One region of the Psychrobacillus sp. AK 1817 genome, then DNA from elsewhere that is predicted to be linked to it. Evidence: predicted binding sites of a transcription regulator. Region 1 holds the regulator's gene; each other region holds the start of a gene.
What was found. Region 1 encodes LexA, which represses DNA repair genes until DNA is damaged. Its sites were predicted from a motif close to CGAACATATGTTCG; they were not measured.

Region 1 (7,302 bases):
CATGAAGAAAAAAGAAGATGACTTTATATACAATAGAGAAATTACTTCCAAACGTTTAGATGAGGTCTGGTTTAATGCTGTAAACAAATTAGAACGGTGGATACCCTCGAAGAATGGTTACTCTCTGAAAGCGATTTTCATTGAACCTCTCCAAACGAAGAATTACGTCATCATTTGTCATGGTGTTACTGAGAATAAGATTAATTCGCTACGTTTTGTAAGAATGTTCGAAAGACTTGGCTTTAACTGCGTCGTCTATGATCATCGTAGACATGGTGATTCTGGAGGTAAAACGACAAGCTTTGGTTATTACGAAAAAATGGATTTACAGGCAATAGTGGAAGCAGTTCGGGAACGTGCAGGCGAAAAAGCGGTAATTGGGATACACGGGGAGTCAATGGGAGCAGCCACCACCCTGCTATATGCCGGTTCTATTATTGACGATGCAGACTTCTATATCTCAGATTGCGCATTCTCTGATTTTGAAGACCAGGTTTATCATTTACTTACCCAAACCACCCCACTTCGCTCTAGCTTAGCCATCCGATTTGCTAATCTCTTCTTAAAATGGCGAGATGGTTACACCTTGAATTTGGTATCTCCGATTGATGTAGTAGATAAAATAGAAAAACCTGTTTTATTTATTCATAGTATGGAGGATGATTTCATCTTGCCAAAGATGACAGAAGATTTATATGAAAAGAAAAAAGGACCTAAAATGCTCAAATTATTCGATGTAGGAGCACACGCTAAATCGTTTAATGAAAATAGCAAGGAATATGAAGAAGTTGTATCAGATTTTTTAAAGCAATATAGCTTGCTAGGGGAAAAATAGGCATTTCTAATTTGATTTTAAACGATTAATATTCCATTAATTAAGCATATTGAATAATAAAATTTTAAGATTAGGATTCCATTATAGAATTGGAATCCTCTTTTTATTTTTATTGATAACAAATCATTCCTAATTGAAATCTTTACATAATAAATTCAGAGTGAAAATCTCCTTAAAGAGAATCTATATTCTTTGGGAGTCTACTTTAATAAAATTCAACAAATATTTTTGAAGTAATCCTTTTTCATACTAGAAATAATCCTAAAATAAAATGAGTGTATATAAAAAACTGCAAACAGCTCAATTAGTTTGAGATGTTTACAGTCAGAAAGCACCCAATTAATGAGTGCCTTTAATTATTTGTTTTGCATTTTATTCATTTGGTTCATCATTTGTTTCACTTGTTTTTCGGATGGCTTACGACCCATCTGTGCCATCATCATACGTAGCATTTGTTCATTGATTGGTGGATTTTCTTTCAAATATTTCATCATATATTGTCGTGCTGCAAAAAATCCGATTACAACACCACCGATTAAAGCGACAATTACTATAACAACCCATATCCAAGTATCCAATTTTTCTCCTCCTTTACCAACTTCTCTACGTGTACAAGACACCAATTGAAATTATACTATAAATTTCATAGGCATTCTATATAAATTCTTTGATAAATAGCAATTCGAATACTTTTAAGAGAAAGTATTCGAATTGCAAAGAAGAATATTATTTTTGTAGTAGATTTTTCATCTTAGAAACAACATTTCCTACACTAAAGCCATATTCCTTCATTACGATCTCTCCAGGTGCACTTGCACCGAATTGGTCTATTGCAATAACGTCACCTTCGAATCCAACATAACGATGCCATCCAAGAGAAGATCCCATTTCAATAGCAAGGCGTTTTGTTAAGTTAGAAGGCAATACAGCATTTTTATATGCAGTATCTTGTTTTTCAAATCTATCCCATGATGGCATAGATACTACAGAAACTTGAATTCCTTCTTCTGCTAAAGCTTTTTGAGCCTCTACTGCTAGTCCAACCTCTGAACCTGTTGCAAGTAAGATACCCTCTGCATTTTCAACTGGTGAAACGATATAAGCTCCCTTTTCCACACCTTCACTAGCTTGGTCTACAGAACCTTTAAGTGTAGGTAAGTTTTGACGAGAAAGCACTAACACAGTTGGTTGATCCTTAGAGGATACAGCTAATTTCCATGCTTCCGCTGTTTCATTTGAATCAGCTGGACGGATTACTGATAAGCCTGGCATAGCTCTTAGTGAAGCTAAATGCTCAACTGGTTCATGAGTTGGTCCATCTTCCCCTACTGCAATACTATCATGAGTGAACACATATGTTACTGGCAATCCCATTAATGCGGATAGACGAATTGCAGGGCGTACATAATCACTGAATACGAAGAATGTCCCACCGAACACATGTAGACCGCCATGAAGGGCCATACCATTAAGAGCAGTTCCCATTGCAAACTCACGAACACCAAACCAGATGTTTTTGCCCGCATAGTTATCTGCAGAGAAATCTCCAGCATTTTTAATAGTCGTTTTGTTAGAACCAGCTAAGTCAGCACTTCCTCCGAAAAATGAAGGCAGATTTTGAGCGATAGCATTAATAGCTTCACCTGAAGCTGCTCTACTTGCTTGTGAAGTTCCTTCTTCATAAGTTTTAAGTGCATCTGCAAAGTTTGCAGGCATCTCTCCATTAATCGCTTGTTTTAGAGTTTGAGCTAGCTCTGGGAACTCTTTTTCATAAGTAGCTAATCTTTCGTTCCATGTAGCTTCTTCTTGAACACCTTGACGCTCAGCAGCTTCCTTGAAAGTTTCATAAACTTCCTCTGGTACATAGAAATCTTCTTCGAATAACCATTTATATTCTGCTTTAGCTAATAGAGATTCTTCTTTGCCAAGCGGCATACCATGAGCATCTGCTTTTCCGGAGCGGTTGGGAGAACCAAATCCAATAACTGTTTTCACTTCGATAATTGTTGGTTTATCGTTTTGTGATTTAGCTTTGTCGATTGCAGCTGAAATTGCTTCAATATCATTACCATCTTCTACATAAATATGGTTCCATCCGTATGATTCAAAACGTTTTTCAATGTTCTCAGAGAAAGATTTATGTAAATCTCCATCTAACGAAATATCATTACTATCATACAATACGATTAGTTTATCTAATTTTAAGTGTCCCGCTAGAGAAATAGCTTCAGCAGCTACACCTTCCATCAAATCTCCATCTCCGCATAATGCATACGTATAATGATCAACAATAGAATGTCCTTCTTGATTGTAAGTAGCAGCTAAATGCGCCTCTGCCATGGCCATACCTACAGCCATACCTATACCTTGTCCTAAAGGACCAGTTGTTGCTTCTACCCCTGCTGTGTGACGAAATTCTGGATGTCCGGGAGTTTTAGAGTTCCACTGTCTGAAGTTTTTAATCTCTTCCATAGGTAGATCATAACCACCAAGGTGTAGCAAGCTGTATAACAGCATTGAGCCATGACCTGCTGATAAAACAAAGCGGTCGCGGTTAAACCAATTAGGATTGCTTGGGTTGTGGCGTAAATGTTTTGTCCATAATGTGTACGCCATTGGTGCAGCTCCCATAGGAAGACCTGGATGACCAGAGTTTGCTTTATCGATTGCATCGATAGATAGAGTACGAATAGTCGTAATTGCTAATAGATCTGATTGTAATGACATGAATGACATCCTCTCGAACAAAATTTTTTCTATAATAATAGTTTAGACAACAATTCGCGTATTATCAATGGTTTCTGAAATGATTAGTTAATTCAGAAATTTACCCTTTTTCGCTTGTTGTACCTTTTCTGGTGTAACATCGTTTCCAGAAGGGTCGATAACTTTTACACTTTCTATTGTATCTCTCATTGTTGCTCTAAATGTTTCCAAATATTCTTTGCGCAAAGCACTTTGTTCCTTTGCTTCCTCAATAGATAATCCACTGGACTTAGACTTTTTTGCCAGCTCATTAATACGTGCTAGTTTTTCTTTACTTAACATATTTTTCATCCTTTCAACTAACTCTTATATAAAGGTATGAAAAAAACACACGAAGTGCAAGTCTTTACCCTTCGTGAGTCTCTTTAAATTCCATATATCTTCTATGTACAGTTGCTTTACTTATATTAAAACCTAATCCCTTTAATGTAGAGGTGATTTCCTCGTATGTGAGCCCTGCGTTCCGTAATCGGACAATTTCATCAACAGGTATATCTATTCGCTCTCTTCCCTCAGGGTTTCCTCGAGTTTTTAAATTCTTTTCTGGACGATAGCCTTTTGATATCGCGCGCTTCATTCCTCTTTTAATCTTGGCATTATGAATTTTACGTTGATATTCCTCCACCAAGGCAAGGATTTCTAAAAGCATAGAATCCATTTCATTTAAGTTTAATATACCTTTATCCTGTAACGTATAGACCGATGTGTTTGTTTTCTGAAGTAAATGAAGGACAGCCATTCTACCATTACCTCTACCTATTCTAGTTTCATCTTGCACAAACACCGCTTTGATATCATTTTCTTTTACATAATTGAGCATCTCTAATAGCCCATCTCTCTCAACATCATATCCACTATGCTGATCTGCAAAAACCTGAGAAACCTCACTGCCCTGTTTTTTAGCAAAATCTATCAACTCTTCCTCTTGTCTCTCTAAAGAAGTTTCTTGTGTGGATTTGTCTGTACTTACTCGACAATAAATAACTGATTTCATTCTCCCGCTACCTCTGTTCCATAATTTAAGTGAAGGTTCTCACTTACTTTAGGAACAACTATAACATCCCCAGCTTTAATAGAGGTATCGTATAAATTATTCATTTCTATTACCTGACTAACCCATTCTTCCCTTGAATCTTCTATGCCATATTTTGTTGCAAGAGCCCATAAGGAATCCCCTTGTTCTATTTTGATGTGTGAGTCTTCCTCGTTTGTTATTGTATGTGAGATTACCATAGTTGTCATAAATATAAGATTTAGTCCTAAAAATAATGCTAAAAAATAATTGTTTTTTACCCAATTCATAAAAAAACCCCCAAAATTAGAATGTTTGTTCGGAATGTATGTTCTAATATTAATACGAACATTTGTTTTTGTCAACAAATATTAGAACCTATGTTTGCATAATTTTCAGGACACTGGTATACTATTAATAAGTATTAATCTAGTAGGGAATTTATTACTAAAAGAGGTGAACTCATTGAAGAAAGCGTCTAAAAGACAGGAAGATATTCTAGCTTTTATAAAGGAAGAAGTTCGTAAAAAAGGCTATCCACCATCCGTACGTGAAATTGGTGAGGCAGTAGGTCTTGCTTCAAGTTCTACTGTACATGGACACTTAGCAAGATTGGAAAGTAAAGGTTTAATTCGTAGAGACCCTACAAAACCACGTGCAATAGAAATATTAGATGGTTTAGAGGCTACTGTCGAAAGGCAGGGAGTTGTGCATGTTCCTTTAGTTGGGAAGGTTACAGCTGGTATGCCTATTACTGCAATTGAAAACGTTGAAGAATTCTTCCCGCTTCCTGAAACGTTTGGTACTTCAGATGATCACCTATTTATGTTAGAAATTATGGGTGATAGTATGATTGAAGCTGGAATCTTGAATGGAGATTATGTCATTGTTAAACAACAGCAATCTGCTAACAATGGGGACATCGTTGTAGCAATGACAGAAGAGGATGAAGCAACAGTAAAACGATTCTTTAAAGAAAAAACGTATTTCCGCCTACAGCCGGAGAACTCTGCGATGGATCCGATTATTGTTAATCAAGTCTCTATTTTAGGAAAAGTAGTAGGAGTTTACCGACATATTCACTAATGATTGCTTGACTTCTACAATTTTCATAGTATGATTACTTTGAGCCGATATCATATCTAACAAGAAAGTGGACATTTTTGTTTAGATCATCGAAAAACCCCTTCATGTTCGAGACATGAAGGGGTTTTGTTTATATTATTGCTTGTTTTGATTGTTTTGGTATTACATTCATTCCCTCTAAGAGAGTCTTTGCATCTTCATTAAAATAATGTTTGATGTCTTGTCTTATTAGCAAGGACGGGTTATCTCTTATTATCATTCTCAAAGCTCTAACGTCAAATTTCGTAGCATGCTTATTAATCGTGTAAATCAAGGAAACTTCTTGGCGAGTTAAAGGCTGGGCTCCTGATTCTAGGGTGTCGTTTATGTAAACTAACACACTTCTCGCATTGTCAATAAGTAAATGTTTATTTATATTAACTAGATTTAGATTTTCCTCTATATATTTTCTTGCTGAAGCATAATCTAACTTTTCTATACTATGATTAATCACATTAATTAATTCATTTGCATCCACATTCTATCCCTCCACTATTTCCGGAATTACAGATATATATATAAGTAGCATTGTACTATATTAACATCAGATTTGTAAGCTCTTTATCCTATTTTAATTCATCGGAACAATAAAAAATATTTAGAAATTCATAAATGAATACATTTGTTTATTAAAATTTATATTTAATTTTTGTTAATAGAAAGGATTGATTTATTTGGCTTTTCCATATCGGAATGATTACAGAAAAACGTTATTACCTTATTTAAATAGTTTACAAGAAGAAAGCTGGTTTAAAACCTCACCAACCTATCCAAATAATTTGGCATGGGTTATTTCACATATTGCTACTAGTGAGGATTTCTGGATTAATGAAGTGGCACTCCAACAAAAGTTAGTTTTGACTTTAGACAAAAACTCCTCTCCGTTCGAAATACTTAAAGCTTATCAAGATATTCGCATACATACAGACGGAATATTAAATAACTTAACTGATCAACAGTTTAATCAACTGATTGAAGTCCCTAAATTTTCTGATGGTTGGATTCCTCCTTCTCCCCCAACCTATAACTGGGTATTCCATCATATATATAGTCACGAAGCATACCACATAGGACAAATTGGCATCATAGCTCATTTCAATGGTTTTCCTAAACCTCTTTTTTAAATTAGCTTCATTGTCCAACTGAGAATATTGTTCAAAAATTATTTAATGGGGGTGAAACAATTGATCCCATTATTTCGCTACATTAATTTGGCTCTTCTATCCTCAAATCTTTAGATTCAACAAAAAAGGAAGGACTAGAATAAAAATTCTTGTCTTCCTTTTTTTGTTTCCGCTGTTGTTGATTGAAAAGTAATATCTATATGCGTCCCTCCAATTCCACATCTGATTATTTAAGAGCTACATAGTAGGACTTTTCTTCTCCATGCCACTTCATGCCTCAATATTTATTTTCCATAAAAATGTTATTTAAATACATTTTCTAATCCTACTGTTCTCGTAACCTGTCGTATATATCCACGCTAACAAAAACCCGTTTTCCTTCCTTATAGCAGTGACTTCATTTTAAGAGATGAATATAGTAAATAAGTGCATATTTTAAA
Region 2 (7,302 bases), 180 kb from region 1:
ATTGTTAGTATGTCCACCTTTAATTCGAGAAGAGAAATGACGGTATCCATATAAGTAGTATCCTAGGCGATTCATAGCCATAGAGAAAATCTCGCCCGTACTCTCAATACCTTCTCCTTGCTGCCCTCCTACTTTCCAAGAAAGCTGTTGCAACATATAAACATCTCCTTACTATTCTCTTTAAATGCTTTTTTCCTTCATTAGTTTATCACGAAGTAGGGATATTCACTATGTATTCCCTGTATTTTTATAGAATTTCAGACCTTTGACGGAAATGCTTCGTCACCAATTATTCAAAAAATTAGTACTGTATGTACTTTACCCAAAATTTAAGCCGCTACTTATAATAAGTAGCGACTTTTTGCATAACTTTATATAGAGTGCAAAGTCTCCTTATGGAGAACGATTTGCAACAATATATTATTTTGTTTTCTTTTCCACCAGTAATTTCAAAGCAGTTCGGTCTTCACCAGAGATAACAATATCTGTGAAAGCCGGGGAGCAAGTTAGGTCGGTGCCACTTGGAGCAACAAATCCTCTTGCTATAGCAATAGCTTTTATCGCTTGGTTTAATGCTCCTGCGCCTACTGCTTGCATTTCTGCATAACCTTGTTCTCTTATAACTGCAACTAATGCACCAGCCACTGAATTTGGGTTTGAACGAGAAGATACTTTTAAAGAATCCACTATCATTTCTCCTTTTATCGCTATATTTATGAACTTGCTTTCGTTCATAAACTAACTTATGCTCGGAAGAAATTATTTAGACTTTTTTAAGCCTCAAATGGATAATCTTCGTTAATATAAATTCTCTCCTGATGTATCGCTTTACCTGTTTTGTTATCTACCTCTACGAAAAATCCACTCAGTACCGAACGCCCACTCTTTGGCACTTCAAAGCGAGTTGGCATATTTGTTTGAAAACGGTACAGGACATCTTCTTTTTTCATACCTAATACTTCGTCATAAGGTCCTGTCATCCCAACATCTGTAATATAAGCAGTACCACCAGGCAGAATACGAGAATCTGCTGTTTGTACATGTGTATGAGTACCAACAACGACAGATGCCTTTCCGTCTAAATGCCAGCCAAAAGCAATCTTTTCACTTGTCGCTTCTGCATGAAAGTCTACAAATACGATTGGCGATAGCTTTTTTGCTTCCTCTACCATTTCAGTTGCCATCTTAAATGGATCTTCATGTGGCGGCAAGAAGGTTCTGCCGTGCATATTGATAACTGAAATAGTATGACCGTTTTTCGTAACGGAGGTCATTCCTTTTCCAGGTGCCTCTTCTGAAAAATTAGCTGGGCGAATTAAATAATCAGTATCATCAATGAAATCCATAATTTCTTTTTGGTCCCATGTATGATTTCCCATAGTTACTACATCAACCCCCATATGTAAAAGGGAGTTAAAAATATTTTTTGTAATGCCTCTACCCGCTGCTGCATTCTCTCCATTTGCAATTACTACATCTGGATTATATTTTCTTTTCAATCTTGGCAAGTAGCTTTCTAACGTATCTCTACCAATAGATCCAACAATGTCACCAATAAATAAAATTTTCATTATTTTAATAACTTCCCTTCACGAAAAAAAGGCTTCATTTCGAAGCCTTTTGATTTCAATTTCATTTTTTCTTTACTTATTTTGCATACTCGACAGCTCTTGTTTCTCTGATTACTGTTACTTTAATGTGACCAGGATAATCGAGCTCTTCTTCGATTCGCTTACGGATATCTCTAGCCAAGCGATGTGCTGTAATGTCATCGATTTGGTCTGGACGTACCATTATGCGAATCTCTCTACCCGCTTGAATTGCAAAAGATTTTTCAACACCATCATATGATTCTGAAATCTCTTCTAACTTTTCTAGACGGCGAATATAGTTTTCCAATGTTTCACTTCTTGCACCTGGCCTTGCTGCGGATAATGCATCTGCAGCAGCTACTAATACCGCAATAACAGATGTAGCCTCTGTATCACCATGGTGGGAAGCGATACTGTTAATCACTACTGGATGTTCTTTATACTTTCTAGCAAGTTCTACACCAATTTCTACGTGACTACCTTCTACTTCATGGTCAATAGCTTTACCAATGTCATGTAGTAAGCCAGCACGTCTAGCTAATGTAACGTCTTCCCCTAGTTCAGCAGCTAATAGCCCAGCTAAATATGCAACCTCTGTGGAATGTTTTAGTACGTTTTGTCCGTAACTTGTACGGTATCTTAAACGACCTAAAATTTTCATCAAATCTGGGTGTAAATTATGAACACCTACGTCAAATGTAGTCTGTTCACCAATTTCACGAATTTGTTCATCTACTTCTCTTCTAGATTTCTCTACCATTTCTTCGATTCGAGCTGGATGGATACGTCCGTCTTGTACTAATTTTTCTAGAGCAAGTCGAGCAGTCTCTCTTCTAATAGGATCGAATCCAGAAAGAATAACAGCTTCTGGCGTATCATCAATAATCAAATCAATACCTGTTAATGTTTCTAACGTACGAATGTTTCGTCCTTCGCGTCCGATAATTCGCCCTTTCATCTCATCGTTTGGTAAATTTACAACTGACACAGTTGTTTCAGCAACATGATCTGCCGCAAATCTTTGCAAAGCAAGTGAAAGTATTTCTCTAGATTTTTTGTCAGCCTCTTCTTTGGCTCTTGTTTCTGACTCTTTAGTCATCACAGCAATATCGGTTGCTAGTTCGTTTTCTACCTCTTGAAGAATAATTGTTTTTGCTTCTTCTCGTGTTAACGTAGAAATACGTTGAAGCTCGCTTTGTTGCTTATCAACTAATTCATCCACTTCACTTTCCTTCTGTTCGATATGCTGTTGTCTTTGTGTTAGAGCATCTTCTTTACGCTCAAGACTTACTTCTCTCTTGTTTAGAGCATCATCTTTACGATCTAGGTTCTCTTCTCTTTGTAATAACCGATTTTCCTGTTTTTGCAGTTCCATGCGGCGTTCTCGGATGTCAGATTCAGCTTCATTTCGTAATTGGTGAGTTTCATCTTTGGCTTCTAATAGTGCTTCTTTCTTTAATGCTTCTGCTTCTCGCTTTGCTTCCTCTAAAATGAGCGCAGAAGATTGTTTTGCACCAGTCACTTTTGAATCATTCACTTTTTTCAGATAAGTGTAACCAACAGCGCCACCAACAAGTAGACCAAGCAAAGCGGAGATGATAATTTCCATCATTTCGAACACCCCCTATTGCTATACTTTTAAGTTTCAGTTGGCACAAATATGCAATAATTAGTGCATATTTGTACAGCCTTTTTATCATTTAATAAAGAAATTATACAATTTTAATTGTATAGATGTAGAAATACTCTGTCAAGGAAACGGGAGAATATTATTAGTTTTAGGGGAGGGGGGTCATCAAATTATGAAGAGCAAAAGAAAAGTATAGGATGATTTTAGGTAAATACTTATTTATTGATATTTTGATATGTGATAGATATGGTTAATTTTCACTTTAGATGGACGCTTTTCACAAGGAAGCATAACTCTTCTCCTTCGATTATTGCCGTTGTATGATGGCTTATCTTTCTCACCAACAACAACCAAGAGTCTTCGCCTAAAAAGTCGTTTGGATCAAACTTACTCATTATATAAAGCTATCAAATAATATTTTCCTTGAAAAAAGGAATAATAGATGAATGTACACTTTCCACCATGGGAATGATTTGCCATCCCGGGGTTCTCAGCTATAAACTTTATTTTTAAAAAAGGTATCAAGAGATAGACTCTTAATACCTTTTATAATTCTCCACTAAAAGAAGAAGCTTAACTTTTTATTTTTCATCATCTAAAAGTAGCTCGAATTCGCCGTCTTCTTCCTCTTGTTCATGTGCCGCAATAACAAATGAGTTTGAAGTCATTCCTAAAGATTGACGAATTTTTGATGCGATTTCGTCTTTAATAGCTGGATTTTCCTTCAAGAATTGTTTAGCGTTTTCTCGCCCTTGACCTATGCGTTCTTCATTGTATGCATACCAAGAACCGCTTTTTTGGATAATATCGTATTCAGAACCTATGTCGACGATTTCTCCTTCTTGAGAAATCCCTTCTCCATACATAATATCTACTTCTGCTGTTTTAAATGGTGGAGCTACTTTATTTTTTACTACTTTAATTTTTGTTTTGTTACCCATAATGTCAGTACCTTGTTTAATAGCTTCTGCACGTCTTACTTCCAAGCGAACGGAACTATAGAATTTAAGCGCACGACCACCTGGTGTTACCTCTGGGTTACCAAACATTACGCCTACTTTTTCACGAATTTGGTTGATGAAAATAGCTATCGTGTTAGATTTGTTAATAACACCAGAAAGCTTACGTAAAGCTTGAGACATTAAGCGAGCTTGAAGACCGATATGAGAATCTCCCATTTCTCCTTCTATCTCTGCTTTTGGTACTAAAGCTGCTACGGAATCAATAACTATGATTTCAACCGCACCACTGCGAACTAGAGCTTCTGCGATTTCAAGGGCTTGCTCTCCAGTGTCAGGTTGAGATAATAATAATTCATCGATATTAACGCCTAGTTTTTGTGCATAGACAGGGTCCAATGCATGCTCAGCATCAATAAATGCTGCTTGGCCACCAGTTTTTTGAATTTCTGCAATTGCGTGAAGAGCTACTGTTGTTTTACCTGAGCTTTCAGGTCCATAGATTTCAATTATACGGCCACGTGGATATCCGCCTATTCCAAGAGCTGCATCCAAAGCTAGGGAACCACTTGAAGAAGTGGAGATTTCACGGTCTGTTTTCTCTCCTAGCTTCATAACAGAACCTTTCCCAAATTGCTTCTCTATTTGTTTTAAAGCCATTTCTAACGCTGCTTTACGATCATTAGCCAAATGTATTTCCTCCTAGAAACTATCATTTTTTTTACTATCTTTAGTATACTCGGTCTTTGAGAAATTTACAAGAAAAAAGCGAACATCTATTCGTTTATTTGTTAAGACTATCATAATTTGATAGGAAAAAACAGCTCAAAATAGTATTTTGGGCCGTTTTTTATAGTCAAAATTAAATTTTTGAAAGTCCCTCTTCTCTGAGTAAACGAATAAGATAATGGATTGCAAATTTCACAGTTCTTAATCTGTTCGTGTTTCTCATGCCTGAAAGATTCAATTTGTAGGATATTGGTGCAACGTCCCCATATGCAATTCCGATCCAAACCGTACCGGCCGGTTGGTCGCCATGTCCGTCTGGACCAGCAGCTCCAGTGATACCTACACCAATTGTAGTATTAAATTTTTCTTTAACACGGATTGCCATCTCCTCAGCAACCTGACTAGAGACCACACTGTGTTCATCAATGGTTTCCTTCTTAACACCTAGTTGATTGATTTTTACCTCTTCAGTGTAAGTGATAACACCACCTACAAGCGCAACCCCCATTCCCGGGACAGCTGCCAACTCTGATTGGAAAAGACCTGCTGTCATACTTTCTGCAGCAGATATTGTTAGTTCATTGTCAATTAGAATATCTCTTAACTTCGAGGCAAGGGATTCGTTATTATAACCATACACATATTTACCGACACGATTTAAAATTTCAGCCTGTAGTATTTCAATGCTTTTCCATGCTTCTTCCTCAGTGTCTGCTTTCGCAGTAAGTCTTAACGTTACCTCTCCATCAGAAGCCAAAGGAGCTAAAGTTGGATTTGTTTGATTGTCTAACAAGTCTTGGACCTGAGTCTCTAACTCTGCTTCTCCTATTCCATAAAAGCGTATTACATGAGACATAATAACGTTTTCTTTATACAATAACTTAGGTAGTAGTGGCTTAGCCTCAAATTGGAACATTGGCTCCAATTCCTTAGGAGGCCCAGGTAATAACATATATGCATGGTTCTCTGTTGAAAGTAGCATTCCTGGAGCCATCCCATGTTTGTTTTCTAAGACTGTACAGCCTTCTAAAACCAGCGCTTGTTTTTTGTTATTCTCAGTCATCATTCTTCCTGATCTTTTAAAGAAATCTTCTATATACATAATCGCGTGATCATCAAGTACAAGATTTTTGTTAAGGTGTTTAGCAATTGTTTCTTTTGTTAGGTCGTCCTTAGTAGGCCCTAAACCTCCTGAAAAAATAATTAGGTCTGCTCGTTCTTCTGCGATTTTGATGGAGTCTAATAACCGATTGGGATTATCTCCAACTACCGTATGATAATATACGTCTATCCCTAACTCCGCAAGCTGGGAAGATATGAATCGGGCATTTGTATTAGAAATTTGACCTAATAATAGCTCTGAACCTACCGCAATAATCTCTGCTTTCATTCCTAAACTTCCTTCCTACTTTGAGTCAAGTAACACTTTGCGATTCAAATAGAAATAATCAAATCCCGACCATACTGTGAAGAATAGACAAACATACAGCATAATCATATCGAATGGGAAGTTGAACATTTCAAAGAATACATTTCCTAATAGTAAGGATGAAATCGCAATTATTTGTGTCCACATTTTTATCTTGCCAAGCTGGTTTGCCGCCACTACCTCTCCAGTATTAGCTAAAATTAATCGTAGTCCAGTCACGGCAAATTCGCGGCTGATAATTAATATAACTACCCAAGCTGGCGCAACTCCAAACTGCACGAGAATTATTAATGCCGCTGACACAAGCAATTTATCTGCTAATGGGTCCAAAAATTTACCCATATTCGTTACTAAATTATATTTTCGAGCGTAATAGCCATCGATAAAGTCAGTAATAGAGGCGATAATAAAAATAATTGCACCTATTAGATGGTTTGTTGGGATTGTTGCACCTAAAAAGCTAACTTCTCCCCAGTTAAAGTCTACTAGCATAAAAATCATAAAAATTGGGATTAAAAAAATTCGAAACATAGAAATTCTATTTGGTATATTCATTTTGAAAAACTCCTTTCATCTTTCAAACAAAATAGCCATCTCATCGATGACTATTTGTTGAACTGTATAACTAAATTTTGTGGGCTTTTATCCGTTGGAAATTCTACTAACTGGTCATTAATATATACCTCGCTGATTGGAACATCCCCAACACGAACACGGATTTGGGACTTATCTGTTACATCCAATTCGTATGGAGTCCCTGAATTGACCCAGCTATCATATAATTTATTACTATCCTGATCTTTTAAGTTTAACCAAGTTTTAGCACTATTAGCCACAACTTTAAGCTTAAAAGTCTCTGAACCGCTGACAGTATAAGTAGTAGTTTCTCCCTCGGTTCCCACTAAGGTAACCACTTGCTCAGGTGTAGGTTTCTCTGCCTCTTCCTCTTCCTCCACTACTGCC
Region 3 (7,302 bases), 1.3 Mb from region 1:
AAAAAGGGTTTGTATTTTACGACTGATTTTCGGATGGTTTTCAAAGAAAGCAACCCCTTCTTCTACTGTCATCTTCAAAATGTCTGAAATGCTTTTTCCTTTATATAATACTTCCAGTGTCTCTCGATTATAGCGTTTTCCATGACATATCTCGCAAGGTACATAAACATCCGGTAAAAAGTGCATCTCGATTTTGATAATTCCATCGCCTCGACAAGCCTCACAGCGTCCACCTTTTACATTAAAGCTGAAGCGTCCTTTTTTATATCCTCTAATCTTAGCCTCATTAGTCGTTGCAAATAGATCTCTTATATCATCAAAAACGCCAGTATAAGTGGCAGGATTTGAGCGAGGTGTGCGTCCAATCGGTGACTGATCGATATCAATCACCTTATCTAGCATTTCTATTCCCTCTATTGCTTTATGTGCACCTGGCAACGATCTAGCTCGGTTGATGTTGTGTGCTAATGATTTATACAGAATTTCGTTGACCAATGTACTTTTCCCAGAGCCAGATACACCTGTCACAGCAGTAAATACCCCTAGTGGAATATCAACATTAACATTTTTCAGGTTATTTTCCTTAGCACCTTTAATCTTAATAAAACGACCATCTGGTTTTCTTCTTTTTAGAGGAAGAGGGATAAACTTTTTCCCGCTTAAATATTGTCCTGTAAGAGAATTTTTATCTTTCATTACCTCTTCAGGAGTTCCAGCAGCTACTATTTGCCCACCATGTACTCCTGCCCCTGGACCTACATCAATCAAATAATCAGCAGCCATCATCGTATCTTCATCATGTTCTACAACGATTAAAGTGTTTCCTATATCTCGCATATCCTTCAGAGTTGCTACTAAACGGTCATTGTCTCTTTGGTGTAGACCGATAGAAGGTTCATCAAGAATATAAAGTACGCCCGTAAGACGAGAGCCAATTTGAGTCGCTAAACGAATTCGTTGAGCCTCTCCTCCAGATAATGTCCCAGATGCCCGATTCAGAGTCAAATAATTTAGTCCCACATTATCTAGAAAGCTAAGTCGTTCATCAATTTCTCTTAAAACTAATCGAGCGATTTGCATGTCCTTATCTGACAATTTCAGTTCACTGAAAAATTTATTTGCTTCCTCAATCGAAAATCTAGAAACTTGGCCAATATGCAATGAATCTATTTTCACTGCCATCGTTTCTTCCTTTAAACGGTACCCCTTACAAGTAGGACAGTCATGCTCTGCCATATACTTTTCCATTTGCTCTCGAATATAATCAGAGGACGTATCTTTATAACGTCTTTCAATGTTTGCAAGTACACCTTCGAATTGAATCGAATTGTCCCTTACTTGGCCATATTCGTTTTGATAACGGAAACGAATTTTGTCCTTTCCTGAACCGTACATAATTTTGTTCCACTGATCAATAGGTAGTTTCTCAACTGGAACATTCATTTTTATTTTGTAATGCTTACACACTGCCTCTAGTAGCTTCGGATAATATTGAGAGCTCGTAGGCTGCCATGCTACAATGGCTCCCTCTTCCAGAGTTAATGATTTATCTGGAACAACTAAATCTGGATTTACCTCTAACTTGGTGCCTAACCCATCGCAATCTGTACACGCACCAAATGGACTGTTAAACGAAAACATTCTCGGCTCTAGCTCGCCAATGGAAAAGCCACATATTGGACATGCATGATGCTCGCTAAATAGTAGCTCCTCTTGTTCCATCACATCTATTAGAACTCGTCCATCTCCGAGTCGTAACGCAGATTCTAAGGAATCGCTTAATCGTGCAGCTATACCTTCTTTTAATACAACTCGGTCGATGACTACTTCAATATTATGTTTTTTATTTTTATCTAAGTTTATATCGTCATCTAAGTCTATTAAATCTCCATTAATGCGAACGCGTACATATCCTTGCTTTTTCATGTCCTCTAGTAATTTCACATGAGTTCCTTTACGACCAGACACAATCGGAGCAAGAATCTGCATTTTAGTTCTTTCTGGATACTCGCTTAATCGGTCAACCATTTGCTCAATTGTTTGCGAGGATATTTCAATTCCATGGTTTGGACAAATTGGCTTCCCTACCCGAGCATATAACAATCGCATATAATCATAAATTTCTGTAACAGTTGCTACTGTAGATCTTGGATTTTTACTTGTCGTCTTTTGATCAATCGAAATGGCCGGTGATAGCCCTTCTATTGAATCAACGTCTGGTTTATCCATTTGGCCTAGAAACTGTCTTGCGTATGCCGATAAGGATTCTACATAACGTCGTTGTCCTTCAGCATAAATAGTGTCAAAGGCTAAGGAAGACTTACCAGAACCAGATAAACCTGTCATAACGACAAGCTTATCTCTTGGTATTTTGATACTTATATCTTTTAAATTATTTGTACGAGCACCTTGAATATTAATCTCTTGGTTTTTCACCAATCATCATCCTTCCAGCTTGAGCTCCAAAATTGCATCACGTAATTCAGCAGCCCGTTCAAAGTTAAGCGCCTTTGCAGCATCTTTCATTTCTTTTTCTAGCTTTTCTAGTAGTTTACCCTTTTCCTCTTTAGTTAAGACTTTTCCACTAGTTAATTGCTGTGCATAGCTTTCCTCTTCTTCAGCCACTTGAGAGGCTCTAATTACTTCTCTTATTTTCTTCACAATTGTTTTAGGTGTAATGCCATGCTTTTCGTTATATTCCATTTGAATTGTACGACGACGCTTTGTTTCATCGATTGCTTTTTTCATGGAATCTGTCATTTTATCTGCATACATAATAACTTCTCCGTTGGAGTTTCGGGCTGCTCGACCAATCGTTTGAATCAATGAACGTTCCGAACGTAGGAATCCTTCCTTATCGGCATCCAAAATAGCAACTAGTGAAACCTCTGGCAAGTCTAACCCCTCTCTCAACAGGTTAATGCCGATTAAAACATCATAAGTACCTAATCGAAGCTCTCGAATAATCTCAATTCGTTCTAAGGTTTTTACCTCAGAATGTAAATATTGCACCTTAATGCCTATTTCTTTTAAATAATCCGTTAAATCCTCGGACATCTTTTTCGTCAAAGTAGTTATCAGTACTCGTTCATTTTTTGCCGATCTTTCATAAATCTCATTGATTAAATCATCTATTTGACCTTCAATAGGTTTTACGGTAATGACTGGATCCAATAAACCAGTTGGGCGAATAATTTGTTCAACCATTTCTGGTGTATGCTCCAATTCATATGGTCCCGGTGTTGCTGATACATAGATTGCTTGTTTTACATGTCCCTCAAATTCCTGGAATGTTAGAGGTCTATTATCTAAAGCTGATGGCAAACGGAAGCCGTAATTCACTAATACTGATTTACGAGCCTGATCCCCATTATACATTCCTCTAACCTGAGGTAACGAAACGTGACTTTCATCTATTACGAGCAAGAAATCCTCTGGAAAATAATCTAATAATGTATAGGGTGTCGCTCCTGCTTCTCTTAATGTTAAGTGACGAGAATAGTTTTCTATTCCAGAGCAGAATCCCATTTCCTCCATCATTTCTAAATCATAATTGGTCCGTTGCTCCAATCTCTGAGCTTCTAACAATTTATCCTCACTGCGAAGGATAGTTAGTTGCTCTTCTAGCTCTTGACGAATATTATTAATCGCTATTTTCATTTTTTCTTCTCTAGTTACGAAGTGGGATGCAGGGAAAATAGCTACATGGTCACGCTCTCCTAATATTTCTCCTGTTAATGCGTTTACTTCACGAATTCTATCTATTTCATCACCAAAAAATTCTACCCTTAGGCATCTCTCATCTCGGGAAGCAGGGAATATCTCCACCACATCTCCACGGACACGGAATGTTCCACGAGTAAAATTAATATCATTACGTTCATATTGAACATCTACAAGCTTTCTTAATAGCTGATTCCTATCGATTTCCATACCTGTTCTTAAAGACACAACCATCTCTCTATATTCTTCTGGATTCCCTAAACCATAAATGCAGGAAACTGAAGCGATGATAATGACATCCTTACGCTCAAATAATGAGGAAGTGGCAGAATGTCGTAATTTATCTATTTCTTCATTTATACTTGAATCTTTCTCTATATAAGTATCTGTTTGTGGTACGTATGCCTCTGGTTGAAAGTAGTCATAATAACTAACAAAATATTCTACTGCATTGTTAGGAAAGAATTCCTTGAACTCACTATATAGTTGTCCTGCCAGTGTTTTGTTATGGGCCATTACAAGGGTTGGCTTATTGATTTGTTGAATTACATTAGAAATAGTAAAGGTCTTACCGGTACCTGTGGCCCCTAGTAATGTTTGATGCTTTTTACCTTTCTTTACTCCTTTAACTAGTTCTTTAATCGCTTCTACTTGATCCCCTGCCGGCTCATACGGAGATTGTAAATCAAAGATTTGTTCCATATGTTTGCCTCCCGTGTGCTTAATAAATTTAGTGTAACATAATCATTTTTCTAACACTATTAAAACGAACATACGTTTTAAAACTTTTTATTTTGAGTATGTTGGACTATTGATGTAGCAACGTTTGAATAAAATATTACTCCTTGTATTACTACCCTCTTTTCAAGAAAAAGCTACATAAGATTCTAATTTGTCAAAGAGTAAAGGAATAATTTTTATTTTTGTTTCTACAAGAAGCCCTTACTATCTTAGAAAAATTGAAGTCCACTTATTTGAAGAAATCGTTTTAAACGATGAATCTTACTGCCTACATTGATTTACGCATTCTGCGCGATGACCATCATCCAAACAACTAAGTGAAACTTGTTCATTTTTAATGGCAAGGCTCTATTTATGAAATTAACTCATTTTTAAATTCAACTCCATAAATAGAAAAAAGCCGCTCTGCATAAGCGGCTTTTGTTTAACTCTTTAGTTGGAGCAAAACATTTGTATATTCGTTAAATGCTTTTCTGTCCTTACGATCCAACGCCTCATCTATCAACTCTAGTAATCGATAACTCCTTTGCTCCCGGTGGACAACATTTAAAAACATATCAAGATAAATTTCGTTTAACAATTTTTCTGCGGAGCTTTCTTTCCCTGTTTGTCCCATTGCTTTCATAAAATCTGTATATGAATATTGTTTGTCCATTATAATCACCCCGATGCCTTTTTTATATTATATAAAAGCTAAAGGCTACTTGCAATCATTTTAAGAAAATTTAGATTATATAGTAAACATCAAATATTTTAATAATTAGATATATTAACTTGATTTATTTCCAAATTTAACTATAATTTAAATTATATTATACTAAGGAGTGAAATTTTCTGGCAAAAAAATATGAGAATAAATCCCATCTTATTTCCTTTGAAACAGCGTCCCTTCAACCTTTAGTAGTAAATAACAAAGTTTACACGAAAGTTATTAATTTTTCTGGCGAGTCTTTCATTGTAAGTAAAAAGCCATATGAAATTGTTCGCTACTCCTGTGCTTTCTACGGTTCTTCCTTTCAACATGCTGTAAATTTGTCTCGAGAAACCATTGGTAACTACTTTAAGCTTCCAATTGTACTTGCGCATGACTATGGTTCGCCTTGTATTTTGCTTCCTATCCTTTCTCCTAAATCTGATTTAAATATCTGGTTTTCCTTTCAAGCAATTGAAGCATTCTACCCTACTCAAAAAGGCTCTACTATCGTCTTACCGAACGGTGACACAATTGATGTTCCTGTTTCTACGAATACTATCAGCCGTCAGATTGCCTATTCCAATATTTTAAGTACCCATTTTCTTAAAAGAATGAGCCATCTTTTAAACCACGGTTTTATAACTTCCAGACATGCAGTTCGAAAAACATTACCAATCGATTAGGAAATGGTTAAGTACATTGTAAGTAGTTCTTCTACGCGGTTACGAAGACGGACATTCAAATAACGTCGATGCTCCTCGTAGCCACCATGAAAAAATACATATTCTGTGAACATATCATCTCCTTCTCCTCGGAGCACTTTCATACTATGCCTCCTCATGTAAATATGTGTGTCTTTTAACTCTTTTTGTACCTGCTTCACTGCTTCTTCGACAATGTTTATATATGGTCTGTTTAATTTGAAGGGAGCCTTTTCAAAAATCGTCCGATCCTTTTCCAAGATGGTAAATACCATAGGAAGATAAATCATATTTTCAAAATAAGGAATCGCCTCTTCAGGTATTAATGGCATCTTAATCACCTTTCTTTTTAAGAACACTTGTTCTTATTATATTACAACTTATCAAAGAAAATGCAATGGAAAGAAAAGAAATTCAATAAAAAAACTGCCAATCCGAAAATTGGCAGTAGTATTATTGAGTAACTATTTCAGAAGCCCACCGACGGGCCTCCTTATAAAAGTTATTAAGTGAGGGGAAATCAATACCGATTGTCTCAGCACCTTCAAACATATCAGTCCAGCGTACCTCGTCATAAGCAATTGTTAAGTCTAAGAAAGCCGTCAGGTCTGTTTTAGTACCAGACAGAGTCGCTGCTACTTCATCTGAAAGAGGTAATTCTCTTACTAGTTGCTCCATTTCTCTATGCAATAATGTATCCATTAAGGAGAACATCCCTACCAATAAATATTCAGAGGAATTATGTAGACGCTTTTCTTTCGCTAACAGCTCACAAAATTTCGCTCTAAACAAGGATGCCTCTATAATAGCTAGTCCGTCTCCGTTATGTGTGTTATGTGCTTCACGTAGCATTAATACATGAATCCAATGATTGATTTCCTCAAGCCCGAGCATCAATACACCCTGCTTGATCGAGCGAACCTTGGAGCGAGTTTTAATAGCTGATGAATTAATCAATTTAAGCACCTTAAAGGTCAAAGAAACATCACGTTCAATTTCAATAGCTATTTCATCCAAAGTGGCTTCCTCATTGCGCAAAAGACTAATCAGTCTCAAATACTGCATTATATTACCTGGAATCTCCGTGGACTTAATGATTTCAGGTTTGGCAAAAAAGTAGCCTTGAAACAATTTATAGCCTGCTGCCTTTGCCTCATAGAAATCGATACGGGTTTCAATCTTCTCTGCAAGCAAAACTATATGAGGATAATTAGTTTGAACAATCTTTTCAACAGCATTTCGCTCCTCTATTGAGCTAGAAAGAAAGTCTATTTTGATGAAGTTAACAATACTAAATAATTCTTCATAGTAAAGAACATTATTTTTTAGTACAAAATCATCTAATGCCAAGAGGAAGCCCATTGCTTTTATCTGTCTAATATTTTGTATAATACTTGGCGTAATTATAATGTCCTCTAAAATCTCCACCACAATTCTGTTGGA

Region 2: a site for LexA is predicted at 4,951-4,964, ahead of recA (recombinase RecA). Genes of this name have one in related genera too.
Region 3: a site for LexA is predicted at 4,491-4,504, ahead of uvrB (excinuclease ABC subunit UvrB). Genes of this name have one in related genera too.

The regions. Positions count from the first base shown of each region.
Region 1 is NZ_CP031739.1:785,195-792,496, forward strand. It holds gene D0S48_RS04020 (alpha/beta hydrolase) at 1-835, shown strand, start outside; gene D0S48_RS04025 (YneF family protein) at 1,192-1,413, opposite strand; gene tkt (transketolase) at 1,562-3,562, opposite strand; gene D0S48_RS04035 (DUF896 domain-containing protein) at 3,650-3,883, opposite strand; gene D0S48_RS04040 (YneB family resolvase-like protein) at 3,948-4,595, opposite strand; gene D0S48_RS04045 (cell division suppressor protein YneA) at 4,592-4,903, opposite strand; gene lexA (transcriptional repressor LexA) at 5,079-5,699, shown strand; gene D0S48_RS04055 (hypothetical protein) at 5,830-6,216, opposite strand; gene D0S48_RS04060 (DinB family protein) at 6,413-6,862, shown strand.
Region 2 is NZ_CP031739.1:969,544-976,845, forward strand. It holds gene D0S48_RS05110 (2-oxoacid:acceptor oxidoreductase subunit alpha) at 1-156, opposite strand, end outside; gene D0S48_RS05115 (stage V sporulation protein S) at 421-687, opposite strand; gene D0S48_RS05120 (TIGR00282 family metallophosphoesterase) at 774-1,571, opposite strand; gene rny (ribonuclease Y) at 1,648-3,201, opposite strand; gene recA (recombinase RecA) at 3,804-4,871, opposite strand; gene D0S48_RS05135 (competence/damage-inducible protein A) at 5,044-6,300, opposite strand; gene pgsA (CDP-diacylglycerol--glycerol-3-phosphate 3-phosphatidyltransferase) at 6,316-6,894, opposite strand; gene D0S48_RS05145 (helix-turn-helix domain-containing protein) at 6,945-7,302, opposite strand, start outside.
Region 3 is NZ_CP031739.1:3,576,558-3,583,859, reverse strand. It holds gene uvrA (excinuclease ABC subunit UvrA) at 1-2,436, opposite strand, end outside; gene uvrB (excinuclease ABC subunit UvrB) at 2,443-4,425, opposite strand; gene D0S48_RS17930 (IDEAL domain-containing protein) at 4,889-5,119, opposite strand; gene D0S48_RS17925 (competence protein ComK) at 5,299-5,841, shown strand; gene D0S48_RS17920 (YhjD family protein) at 5,838-6,191, opposite strand; gene D0S48_RS17915 (EAL and HDOD domain-containing protein) at 6,313-7,302, opposite strand, start outside.